Regions from separate parts of the Pigmentiphaga aceris genome, predicted to be linked through region 2. Evidence: predicted binding sites of a transcription regulator. Region 2 holds the regulator's gene; the other holds the start of a gene.
The links. The regulator FNR, encoded in region 2, switches genes on or off when oxygen is low (the NO sensors DNR and NnrR bind a similar motif). The targets are predictions, from matches to a motif close to TTGATNNNNATCAA.
Positions count from the first base shown of each region.

Region 1: the regulator FNR is predicted to act here: its motif matches at 2,770-2,783, upstream of adhP (alcohol dehydrogenase AdhP).

Region 1 covers NZ_CP043046.1:3,312,097-3,318,376, reverse strand. The annotation lists gene scpC (succinyl-CoA:acetate CoA-transferase ScpC) at 1-1,478, shown strand, start outside; gene adhP (alcohol dehydrogenase AdhP) at 1,622-2,650, opposite strand; gene FXN63_RS14365 (LysR family transcriptional regulator) at 2,887-3,804, opposite strand; gene aceB (malate synthase A) at 4,105-5,688, shown strand; gene FXN63_RS14355 (DUF4303 domain-containing protein) at 5,887-6,280, shown strand, end outside.
Region 2 covers NZ_CP043046.1:1,331,133-1,337,412, reverse strand. The annotation lists gene FXN63_RS05610 (S8 family serine peptidase) at 1-182, shown strand, start outside; gene FXN63_RS05605 (sulfite exporter TauE/SafE family protein) at 277-1,077, opposite strand; gene hemN (oxygen-independent coproporphyrinogen III oxidase) at 1,077-2,510, opposite strand; gene fnr (fumarate/nitrate reduction transcriptional regulator Fnr) at 2,604-3,356, shown strand; gene FXN63_RS05590 (DJ-1/PfpI family protein) at 3,538-4,119, shown strand; gene FXN63_RS05585 (ribbon-helix-helix domain-containing protein) at 4,191-4,559, shown strand; gene FXN63_RS05580 (PepSY-associated TM helix domain-containing protein) at 4,544-5,779, opposite strand; gene FXN63_RS05575 (TonB-dependent siderophore receptor) at 5,783-6,280, opposite strand, start outside.

The sequences.
Region 1 (6,280 bases), 2.0 Mb from region 2:
AGCGCATTACCAGCGCTGACCATGCTGCCGCCCTGATCGAAAATGGCATGACGCTTGGCCTGAGCGGCTTTGCGCGCGCGGGCGATGCCAAGGCCGTGCCACACGCCTTGGTCAAGCGGGCGGCCCAAATGCCTTTACATATCGGACTGATGAGCGGGGCCTCGTTGGGCCATGACACGGATCGCCTGTTGACCGAGGCTGGCGTGCTGTCTCGCCGGTTTCCCTTCCAGACCGATCCTACATTGCGTCGTGCGATTAATCACGGTGACGTGGCTTTCATTGACCAGCATCTGTCGCAGACCGCCGAAAGGCTGCGCGCTGGCCATTTGCCGGCTATTGACGTCGCCGTGATCGAGGCGGCGGCCATCACGGAAACAGGCGCCATCGTGCCGACCATGTCAGTGGGCAACGCACCGGTGTTCGCGCAACTGGCGCGGCAGATCGTGATCGAGTTGAACACATCGGTGCCGGCCGCTATTGAAGGTCTGCACGACATCTACATGCCCGGCTCTCGACCGCAGCGTGGTCCGATGGAACTGGGCTCGGTGTCACAGCGCATCGGCGGCAGCGCGATCTCGGTGGACCCCGATCGTATCGCGGCCATCGTCATGACTGACCAGGCCGACAGCCCCTCGCATGCGCTGCCGTCGGACCCTGAAACCGATCAGATCGCCGGACACATCAACGACTTCCTGTACAACGAGGTGCATCACACCCGACTGCAGCGTTCGCTGTTGCCCTTGCAGGTGGGCGTCGGCACCATCGCCAATGCCGTGCTGCACGGTTTTCTGGATGCGCCCTTCGACGGGCTGAGCCTGTATTCCGAGGTCTTGCAGGACAGCACCTTCGAGCTGCTGGATGCCGGCAAGCTGCTGTTCGCGTCGGCCTCGGCCATCACCGTGTCGGCACCGGTGCAGCATCGTTTCATGGAGCAGATCGAGCACTACCGCGAACGCATCGTGCTGCGTCCGCAAGAGATCAGCAACGCCCCGGAACTGGTACGTCGCCTGGGCATCATCGCGATCAATACCGCGCTGGAGTTCGACCTGTACGGCAACGTCAATTCCACCCACGTCAGCGGTACCCACATGATGAACGGCATTGGCGGCTCGGGCGACTTCGCGCGCAACGCCCATTTGTCGATCTTCGTGTCGAAGTCGATCGCCAAGGGCGGGGATGTGTCTTGCGTGGTGCCGATGGTGTCCCACGTGGACCACACCGAGCACGATGTCGATGTGCTCGTCACCGAAGTCGGCTTGGCGGACCTGCGTGGTTTGTCACCGCGCGAGCGCGCCCGTGCCGTGATCGAGCATTGCGTCCACCCCAGCTACCGCGATGCGCTGCGTGATTACTTCAACCGCGCCTGCCTGCGCGGTGGTCAGACGCCGCATGTGCTGGAAGAGGCGTTCTCGTGGCACCAACGCCAGCGGGAAACCGGGTCGATGCGTGAGGGTGGTTCGGCGCTGCGGGTGGCGTAATTACAAGGGTTTCCGTGCTTGGCGCAGACGGGGCTTGGCAGCGTTAAGTAGCAGGCGAGACATTGATACAGGGGGGACCGCGACCAGCCATGTTGGTGGCCGCGATCTGACTACGATGAACCCCGCATGCCCCGGGCAGCGGTTTACTGCAGCATATCCAGCACGATCCGGCCTTCGATGGTGCCGGCATGCATGCGGGCGAAGATGTCGTTGATATTTTCCAGTCGATCGGCCGTGACGGTGGCCTTGACCTTGCCCTCGGCAGCGAACGCCAGCGACTCCTGCAGGTCCAGACGGGTGCCGACGATGGAACCGCGCACCGTGATGCCGCGCAATACCATGTCGAAGATCGGCAGGGGGAAGGAACCCGGCGGCAAGCCATTGAGCGATACCGTGCCGCCTCGGCGCAGCATGCCCATGGACTGCTCGAAGGCCTTGGGCGACACGGCGGTGACCAGCACGCCGTGCGCGCCGCCGATTTCCTTTTGCAACACCGCGATCGGGTCTTCCTTCAGCGCGTTGATGGTCAGCGATGCGCCCAGGCGGGTAGCCAGTTCCAGCTTGTCGTCGGCAATGTCCACGGCCGCTACGTTCAGGCCCATGGCCTTGGCGTATTGCACGGCCATGTGACCAAGGCCACCCACGCCGGATATCACCACCCAGTCACCGGGTTTGGTGTTGGTGACCTTCAAGCCTTTGTAGACCGTGACCCCAGCGCACAGGATGGGCGCGACTTCCAGGAAGTCCAGATTCTTCGGCAGGTGGCCCACGTAGTTGGGATCGGCGATCACGTAGTCGGCAAAGCCGCCGTTGACCGAATAGCCGGTGTTTTGCTGCGATTCGCATAGGGTTTCCCAGCCGCCCAGACAATGGGTGCAGCAACCGCAGGCTGTGTACAGCCACGGAATGCCAACCCGGTCGCCTTCCTTCACGTGGGTAACGCCTGCGCCCACGGCAGACACGGTGCCCACGCCTTCGTGGCCGGGGATGAAGGGAGGATTGGGCTTGACCGGCCAGTCGCCTTCGGCTGCATGCAGGTCGGTGTGGCAGACGCCGCTGGCCGCAATGCGGACCTGAATCTGGCCTGCCTTGGGCTCGGGAACGGGGATTTCATCGATAGAGAGTGGTTTGCCGAATTCACGCACCACCGCGGCTTTCATCGTCTTGGCCATGTCATCTCCTGTCGCTGCCCGCCGCTTGCGGCGCGCAGGATTACGCAGGCGACGGCGGCTGGCAGTACTGCACTTTCGCTACCAATGGTTCATTAGGCGCGCGAATCGACGGGGGATCGTTGATTGAAATCAAGGTAAAGGACTCCTTGGCCTGCACGCTTGCTCCGGGGCTGCACGGACGGTGACGCATGATCGAGCCCGGGTCTGGTAGACCTGCATCGCGTCGTGGATTGTCATCAAGGCAGCGTCTGCGCCCGCGTCCAATAAGCCGCATCGCGATACGCTTCGCGCAGATGATCGACCAACGCATGTACACGCGCCGGCAAGTGTTTGCGTTGTGGGAACACGGCGTAGATGCCGTTGGGGGGCGCGGCGTAGTCGTCAAGCACCGAGGCCAGCCTGCCGTTGGCAAGGTCTTCCGATACCTCCCACATCGAGCGCCATGCCAGGCCGCGTCCGGCCAGCGCCCAGGCGTGCAGCACCGCGCCGTCGCTGCAACCCATATCACCGTCGATGCGATGCGCGACGATTTTGCCAGCGTCAGAGAACAACCAGCCGCGCGCCTGCCCGGCACCGCCCAGGGACAGGCAATTGTGTTGGGCCAGCTCCGATGGCTGCGTGGGTATGCCGCGCCGCGCCAGGTAGGCTGGTGCGCCCACTACCACGCGCCGGTTTTCGCCCAGGCGCACGCCCACCAGGCTGGAGTCTTCCAGGTCGCCCAGGCGAATCGCGCAGTCGTAGCCCTCGCTGCGCAAGTCCACCACGCGATCAGTCAGGTCCAGCGACACGGACAGCGCAGGGTGGGCGTCCATCAAGGCGGGCAAAAGCGGTGCGACGTGACGCCTGCCAAAGCCCGCCGGTGCGGTGATGCGCAAGCGGCCGCTGGCCTGCGCGCCACGCACGGCGACTTCACTTTCCGCGTCTTCCAAGGATTCCAGGATGGCGCGGCTGCTGACCAGAAACCGCGCGCCTTCTGCTGTGAGCGACAGGCGACGGGTACTGCGCACCAGCAGCTTCAAACCCAGCCGGGCTTCCAGCGCATCGAGCCGTCGGCCGATAAGGGCGGGCACCACGCCTTCAGCGCGCGCCGCCGCCGACAGGCTGCCCAGCGTGGCTGCATTCACGAAGGTTTCGAGTTGCTTGAAGCGGTCCATATTGAGGCGGTCGAAAAGATGTTGAGAGCTGCCGGACCTGGAGGCGGGCGGGCTGAAAATTTCAAAGACAGCAGAGATATCAAGACATGAAGCAAGCCATAAACCAAGACGCGAAATTCAGCCGAAACGTGAAAGGCGCACGCTGTCCCCAAGCAGAACAACAGACGTTGCCAGCTTCATACTGAAAGTAAAATCTGAAGTGACTATTTTATGGCTAATTGCCGCGCGGCTGCGGCCTACACTGCTGACATTGCGCCGGGCATGAAGCGGCGTCTGATTTTCCCCTTTCAAGGAACCTCCATGAGCTTGGATCTGCCCGCTGGCGTCGCCATTTCTGCCCCCGTCTCTGCTGAATTCGCCGAGATCCTGACGCCTGACGCCCTGGCGCTGGTGGCCAAGCTGCATCGCCAGTTCGAATCGCGTCGCCAGGAACTGCTGGCAGCCCGTGCCGCACGCGCCAAGCGTCTGGACGCCGGTGAGCGCCCGGACTTCCTGCCGGAAACCCAGGCCGTTCGTGACGGCGACTGGACCATCACGCCGCTGCCGCAAGACCTGCTGTGCCGTCGCGTGGAAATCACCGGCCCGGTTGAACGCAAGATGGTGATCAACGCGCTGAATTCCGGTGCCGACAGCTACATGACGGACTACGAGGATTCCAATTCGCCCTTGTGGGAAAACCAGATCAGCGGCCAGATCAATCTGCGCGACGCGATCCGCCGCACCATCAAGCTGGAACAGAACGGCAAGACCTATCAACTGAACGACAAGGTGGCCGTGCTGCAAGTTCGCCCGCGCGGCTGGCATCTGGACGAAAAGCACGTCACGGTCGACGGCCAGCGTGTGTCGGGCGGCATCTTCGACTTCGCGCTGCACTTGTTCCATAACGGCAAGGAACTGCTGTCGCGCGGTTCGGGCCCGTACTTCTACCTGCCCAAGATGGAAAGCCATCTGGAAGCGCGCCTGTGGAACGACGTGTTCGTCGCCGCACAAGACGAACTTGGCATTCCGCAAGGCAGCATCCGCGCCACCGTCTTGATCGAAACCATCCTCGCTGCTTTCGAGATGGACGAAATCCTGTATGAACTGCGCAATCACAGCGCCGGCCTGAACGCTGGCCGCTGGGACTACATCTTCAACTGCATCAAGAAGTTCAAGCTGGACAGCGACTTCTGCCTGGCCGACCGCGCCAAGGTCACCATGACCTCGCCCTTTATGCGCGCCTACGCCTTGCTGCTGTTGAAGACCTGCCATCGCCGCAACGCGCCGGCCATTGGCGGCATGAGCGCGCTGATCCCGATCAAGAATGACCCGGAAAAGAACGAGATCGCCATGGGCGGCATCCGTTCCGACAAGACCCGTGACGCCACCGACGGCTACGACGGCGGCTGGGTGGCACACCCGGGCCTGGTGGGCGTGGCGATGGAAGAATTCGTGAAGGTGCTGGGCGACAAGCCCAACCAGATCGAAAAGCAGCGCCCCGACGTGAACGTGAGCGCCGCCAACCTGCTGGACTTCAAGCCGGAAGCGCCGATCACCGAGCACGGCTTGCGCATGAACATCAATGTGGGTATCCACTACCTGGGTTCGTGGCTGGACGGCAATGGCTGCGTGCCGATTCACAACCTGATGGAAGACGCCGCCACTGCCGAGATTTCGCGTTCGCAGGTGTGGCAGTGGATTCGTTCCAGCAAGGGTGTGCTGGAAGATGGCCGCAAGGTGACGGAAGCCCTGGTGCGTGAACTGGTGCCGCAGGAACTGGCCAAAGTCGTGGCCGTGGCAGGCAACAGCCCGGCTTACCCCCGTGCTGCGGACATCTTCACCACCATGAGCACGCAGGACAAGTTCGAAGAGTTCCTGACTTTGCCGCTGTACGAAGAAATCTAAGCTGCCTTGTCCGCTACGCTGGCGGACGGCATCTTTCAACGGGACAAGCTGTTACGGCTTGTCCCGTTTTGCATTGGAGTGCGGGCAGGGCGTTTGCGACAATCTCGGTCGCGGTATTTGCCGCGATTGGTGGTGCCTTGATATCTGATGTGTCGTTGCTGCGGCTCAGTGGTTTGGCACCAGAATTCTGGAGACCCGATGGATTGGAAGACGCTGGAAACCCATTTGACCGTGACGGCATGCGCCACGCTGGACAAGCTGCTGGCAAGCAACGTGGGCACGCTCTACGCCGCGGCTTTCTTCGGCAGCTACCGCGAAGACGAACGTGTGATCGACCTGCCGTCCTTGGCGGCCAACACCTTGGCCGCGCTTGATGAAGATCATCCCAAGCGAGGCGATGAGGGTTTCTGGAGCGTGAAGTGGAGCCCGGTGGATTGGCGCTGGACTTGGGAGCCGTCGGACTATGGCGACGAGACATTGCACGCGCTGGATGCGTCTTTGCAGGCTTATGCCAATCGCGGGACGCCCGAACAATGGGACGCGGCCGAAACGCGTTTCATGGCAACCGTGGCCCGCGCGGCTGCTGCCGTGC
Region 2 (6,280 bases):
CCAATCAGCAGATCGGCGCGAAAGTGATCCAGGCGTTTCCGGTGATGCGTGGTGCGCTGGTGGCGCTGCCGGCTGGCATGAGTGTGCCGGAAGCGGTGGCTCGTTATCAGGCACTGCCTGGCGTGATCAATGTGTCGCCGAACGCGGTGGCAACCGAGCCTGATACGGTTGCAATGCACTGAGTTTTGCCGCTGAGCCTCAACACTGAACCTCGTACACGGCATGAGTCCAGCGGCGCTGTCGCCGACCGGATCTATGCCGCGATGCAAGGCAGTGTCAGCTGCCCGGCAGACAGAAATCCGACGGCAGGTTGCCCATGGCAACCCACACGATCAATGCCAGTGCAAAGCTGAAAGTCAGTGCGCCGGCCAGACGGATGCCAAGCGATTCCTTGCCTGCTCGCATCAAGGCCATCAATCCGCGTTGACCCAGCCATAGCTGTACGCCAGAGCCAGCAGCAAACGCCATCATGGCTACCGTGCCGGTAAGCACGTCCTGCGTCAGCCAGGCAATGGCAATCGCCGAATACAGAATGCCACAGGGCCACAGCGCCCATGCAATGCCAATCAGGAAAGTAGAGCGTGTGGGAGCCTTGCCCGGGCTGGTGTTTCGGCCAATGCCCGCCACCGGGACACGCACTTCCACTGTTTGCCCCATGCCAGCGCCGGCGGCAGCCGGCGTCATCACGCGCTGCGTAACACCGCTGCCGGCGTACGCTGGCCCACTGCTGGCCCTCAACACGCTGCGCGCCGCGCGCAGCAAGCCTTCCTGTACCCAGCGTGGATGACGACCGGTAAGCAACATCCAGCCACCCAGCATGGCCAGCAACACATGGCTAAGCAACCAGATCGGATGCAGCCACGCGGCCGCGCCGGCCACATGCGCCATGCCCACCGCACCAGCCGAAGCCAGCCCGCCCAATACCCCATACCCGAGGAAACGCCCCAGGTGAAACCAGGCAGCGTCGGCAGGCGTACGCGCTATCGCCACGGAAGCCGGGCCGCACATGGCGACACAGTGGACACCGCCGGCCAGTCCGAGCAAGGCAGTCGCCGTCACCACCGACAGGTTAAGCATTACAAGATCCGCGAAAATTGCACCTGTGCGCTGGCACGTTGTGCATAGCGGTCGAACACCCGCGCAATCGCGCGCACCAGGAACCAGCCGGCTTCCGTGACACGCAAACCTTCCTCATCGATTTCGACCAGACCCTGGGACACGAAGGTATCCATCATCGCCAGCTCTTCGGCGAAATGCCGGCGCGAGTCGATCAGATACGAGATGTCCATGACCTCGAAATTCAGCACGCCCTGGCACATGATTGCCATGATGACGGCGTGGCGCAGCAGGTCGTCCGCGCTCATGGCATGGCCACGGAACACCGGCAGGCGGCCGCCTTCGATGGCGTCGTAATACTCGTCCAGCGTGCGCACATTCTGCGCATAGGTGGCGCCCACGCGGCTGATGGCCGACACGCCCAGCGCAATCAGGTCACAGTCCGGCTGCGTGGTGTAACCCTGGAAGTTGCGGTGCATGCGACCCTGCCGCTTGGCAATCGCCAGCGCGTCATCGGGGCGTGCAAAGTGGTCCATGCCGATGTAATCCCAACCCGCATCGCCCAGACGGGTGATCGCGCTGTGCAACATGGCGACCCGTGCACTGGCGCTGGGCAGATCGTAATCATGAATGCGGCGCTGCGGCTTGAAGCGATCCGGCAGGTGCGCGTAGGCATAGACCGCCACACGATCGGGTGCCAGCCGGGCAAGCGTGTCCAGCGTGCGAACGAACGAGTCGGGGGTCTGCTTGGGCAGACCGTAGATCAGGTCTACGTTGATCGACTCGAAGCCTTCGGCACGCGCCGCTGCCATCAGGCTGAATACCTCATCTTCGGACTGCACACGGTGCACCGCTGCCTGCACATCGCGGTCGAAATCCTGAATGCCGAAACTCAGGCGATTGAAGCCCATGCGGCGCAGCGCATGCAGGCGTTCAGCATCGACCGTACGCGGATCGACCTCGATCGAACGTTCGGCATTTGCGGCGAACGGGAGCAGGCTTTCAAGCTTGTAGACCAGCGACTGAAGCTGATCGTCGTCCAGAAAAGTCGGCGTGCCGCCCCCCAGATGCAGCTGGGTGACTGGCGAGGTGTGCGACATGGCCTGGCGCGTCAGTTCGGCCTCGCGGAACAAGGCGGCCAGGTAACGGCGTGCCTTGGTCTTGTCGCGTGTGACAACCTTGTTGCAGGCGCAGTAATAGCAGATCGACTCACAGAACGGCACATGCACGTACAGCGACAGCGGCCGGGCAAGACCACCGATGCCGCGCACGGCGAGCGCGTGGCGGTGGGCGTCCAGATCGTGGGCTTCCGTGAAGCGATCGGCCGTGGGGTAGGATGTATAGCGAGGGCCAGGGGCGTCAAGCCGCGCCAGCAGCGCGGTGTCGGGGACGAATCCCGCGCCCCGATGCGCGGACGTCTGGCGGGTGGGATCGGGATTGCTGATCGGTTCCATGCAGCAACTTTGCCCCACTGGCTACAGGTGTGATTTGATCCAGGTCAACCCGCTTGCAGGTCGTTACACCGTACACTTGCGTCAGGAGAACACATGTCAGATGCCACCACGTCACCCCTGCGTCACGACCCGCCCGCTTTGAAAGAAGTCCAGGTCAGTTGTTCCAAATGCAATCTGCGCGAGCTTTGCATGCCGGTCCGTTTGCGCGAGGACGAACTCGATGTCCTCGATCGCCTGATCGCCAATCGCAAACGCGTGCCGCGCGGCAAACCTCTGTTCAGCAACGGCGACAAGTTCGGCGCGATCTATGCCATTCGCTCCGGCACCTTCAAAACACGCATCAACACGGCCGATGGCCGTGATCAGGTGACGGGTTTCCATATCTCCGGCGAAATCGTCGGCCTCGACGGCATGGGCGGTGAACAACACGCCTGCGACGCGATGGCGCTGGAAGATTCCGAAGTCTGCGTGATTCCGTACGACCGCCTTGAAGAGCTGTCGCGCGAGTGCACCACCCTGCAACAGCACTTCCACCGCCTGATGAGCCGCGAAATCGTGCGCGACCACGGCGTGATGCTGCTGCTGGGCAGCATGCGCGCCGAGGAACGTCTGGCCGCTTTCCTGCTCAACCTGGTGACCCGCATGCGGGCACGCGGATTCTCGGGCAGCGAACTGGTGCTGCGCATGACACGCGAAGAAATCGGCAGCTATCTGGGCCTCAAGCTTGAGACCGTCAGCCGCACCTTCTCGAAGTTTGCCGAGGAAGGACTGATCTCGGTGAACCAGCGCCACATCCGTATCGAGCAGCCAGAGAAGTTGCGCCAGATGGTCGGCACGCACGCTTGAGCCAGCGGTTTGCATTGCGGAAAACACTAGCCGTCTGCATGCGCATGTAGCACCCCGGTGCTACCCGCCCGCCCCCACAGCGGGCGGATACTTCCTGCCGGGGGGACACGCCCCCGAGGCGCAGGCTCTTGCGCCTCCACCCTGACGTCCGCCTCAAGCGGGCGCATTCTGGAGATTGGACATGGCAGCCAAACGCATTCTTTTCCTGGCCGGCGATTACGTCGAAGACTACGAACTGATGGTCCCGTTCCAGGCGCTCGCCGCCGTAGGCCACCAGTGCGATGTCGTGGCCCCGGAAAAGGCCAAGGGCGATCAGATCCGCACCGCCATCCACGACTTCGAAGGCGACCAGACCTACAGCGAAAAGCGCGGCCACAACTTCACGCTCAATGCCAGCTTCGCCGATGTCGATCCGGCTTCGTATGACGCGCTGCTGATCCCGGGCGGCCGCGCCCCCGAGTACATTCGCCTGAACCCGCGCGTGCTGGAAATCGTCAAACACTTTGCCGATGCCAACAAGCCCATCGCAGCCGTCTGCCACGGCCCGCAACTGCTGGCCGCAGCCGGCGTGCTGAAGGGTCGCAAAAGCTCGGCCTACCCGGCTTGCGCGCCGGAAGTGCGTCTGTCGGGCGGTGAATTCGTTGACGTGCCGATCGACGGTGCCTACACCGACGGCAACCTGGTGACCGCGCCCGCATGGCCGGCACACCCGGCATGGATCGGACAATTCCTGGCCTTGCTGGGCACCAAGATCACGCTGTAAAACTCAGCGTGCGCCGCCGCGCCGCCGGACTGTTCCGGCGGCGGGTGTGACGCTCAAGGAGATGGCTTCCCATGTGCAGCATCTACTCGCACACCGACCCGATTCTTTACGAATCGCGCACGCGTTCGATCCGCATCATGAAGGCGGTCACCAGCATCAAGCTGGAAAACCTGTTCTGGCAGACGCTCACCGAGCTGGCCAATGAGAACGGCATGACCACCAACCAGCTGATCGCCAAGCTGTTTGAAGAGGTCTACGCGTTCCGCGGCGAGACCACCAATTTCACGTCGTTCCTGCGGGTCAGCTGCCTGCGGTACATGGCATTGAAAGCCGATGCCAGCATGGATGGGCGCGAGGTCTGGCGACGGGCCATCGCGTCCACAGGCGCGGTTGAACCGGCAGAGGCAATGCAAGCTGCCGAGGCTCACCGCGCAGCTTGAGCACGAGGGGCAGCGTGCACCGGACGCGTGGTGCGCGCCTGCCGTTTTCGACGCCAGATGATCCACCCGGTCACGCTCAAGACAACGACCACGATCCCCAGTATCGACACCGCCAATTGCAACGGCCATCCCCATAGCGCCGCCATGTGCAGGCTGGTCAGCCACAGGGTCGCGGTGTCGCCCGCCACGCCACCGGTGGGTAACTGAACACCGCGCAGCTTTCCGTCTGCGGCATCGAAGAACACGTGGGTGCTACCCGTCTTGTCGCGGATGTCCTGCGTGCTGCGCACGGTGTAACGATAGAGATTGGCGCGCGGATCGAAAGCCAGCCAATGTTCGCCAACGATCCCAAGCTGCTTTTCCTCCGTCATGGTCGCCATGTGACGACGCCCTTGCGTCAGGGCTTGCTCCCAGTCCATGCTCGTCTTTGATCCAGACGCAGACTGCCTGAGCGCGCGGCGAAGGTCGGGCTGCTGATCCAACCAGACCCCCATCACCGGTCGGTATACCGCTGGCAGGTTGAAGGCGACACTGCTCCAGGCCATGCCCAGCAGCAACACCCACAACCACAGGCCGGACGCCCGGTGCAGATCGAAGCCCAGCTTGTAGCCACGGCTGCTGACGCGCAATGCCCACGCAGCGCGCCATCGCGCCAACCACGACTTGGCCGGGCCACCCGCGCGCCGTTTTGCTGCCCGCGCGGGGAAGGTCAGAAATGCGCCAATGAAACAGTCCAGCGTCCAGAGCAAGGCCACCACGCCCAGCACCCATTCACCGGTCGAGCCGGCCAATAACGAGGTGTGCAGCCGGTGGATCACAGGCAGCAGATTTTTCAGCCCATCGGTGGGGTCACCCCAGCGACGGTCACCTTGTATCAGGCCGGTCGCCGGGTCGATGAACACTTCCAGCAACACCGGCGATGCTGACCCGGGGTCGGTCAGCCAGACCGGAAAGGCCACGGTCTTGCCGGGATGCCGCGCAAGCGGGATGGCCAGCACCCGCCCCTGCGGATACGCGGCAACCACGATGTCGCGCAGCACGGCCGGCACCATCGGTGCCAATGCTACTGATGTGGCGGGTGTGCGCAGCAGTTCCGGCGCAACCCAGGCATCGAGTTCGTCATGCCACGCCAGTATCGACCCGGTGGCAGATGCCAGAATCAAAAATGCCAGCGTGGCCAGACCCAGCCATCGGTGCAGCAGGACAAGTCGTGCGCGCACGATTTACCAGCGGTAGCTGACGGTCCCGATGATGCGTCGCGGCTCGCCGTAGTCGCACACGTTGTTGTAGCAAATGGACGGAATGTAGGTCTTGTCGGTCAGGTTGCTGATGTTCAGTGCATAGCTCCACGGACCGTTTTCGTATTCCAGTCGGGCATCGAGCAAGGTGTAACCCGGGCCGCCGAACGAGCCGCTGGCGGGGCGGTCGGGTCGTGCGGCCACGTAGCGGATGCCCATGCCGGTGCGCCAGCCCGGCAATCCGGCCGACGACAGGTTCACATCGGCCCACAGCGACGCCATGTGGCGCGGCGTGTTGAAGCGTTCACCGACTTCGCCCGGCACGTTGCTGGCACGCACTTTGGCATCGGTGTAGGTATAGGCGGCGATGACATCCAGTTCGCGTGTCACGCGTGCACGTGCTTCGAATTCCGCGCCGCGTGAGCGCACCTTGCCGGTCTGCACCAGGAAGGTCGGGTCTACCGCGTCCGGGCTTAGTACGTT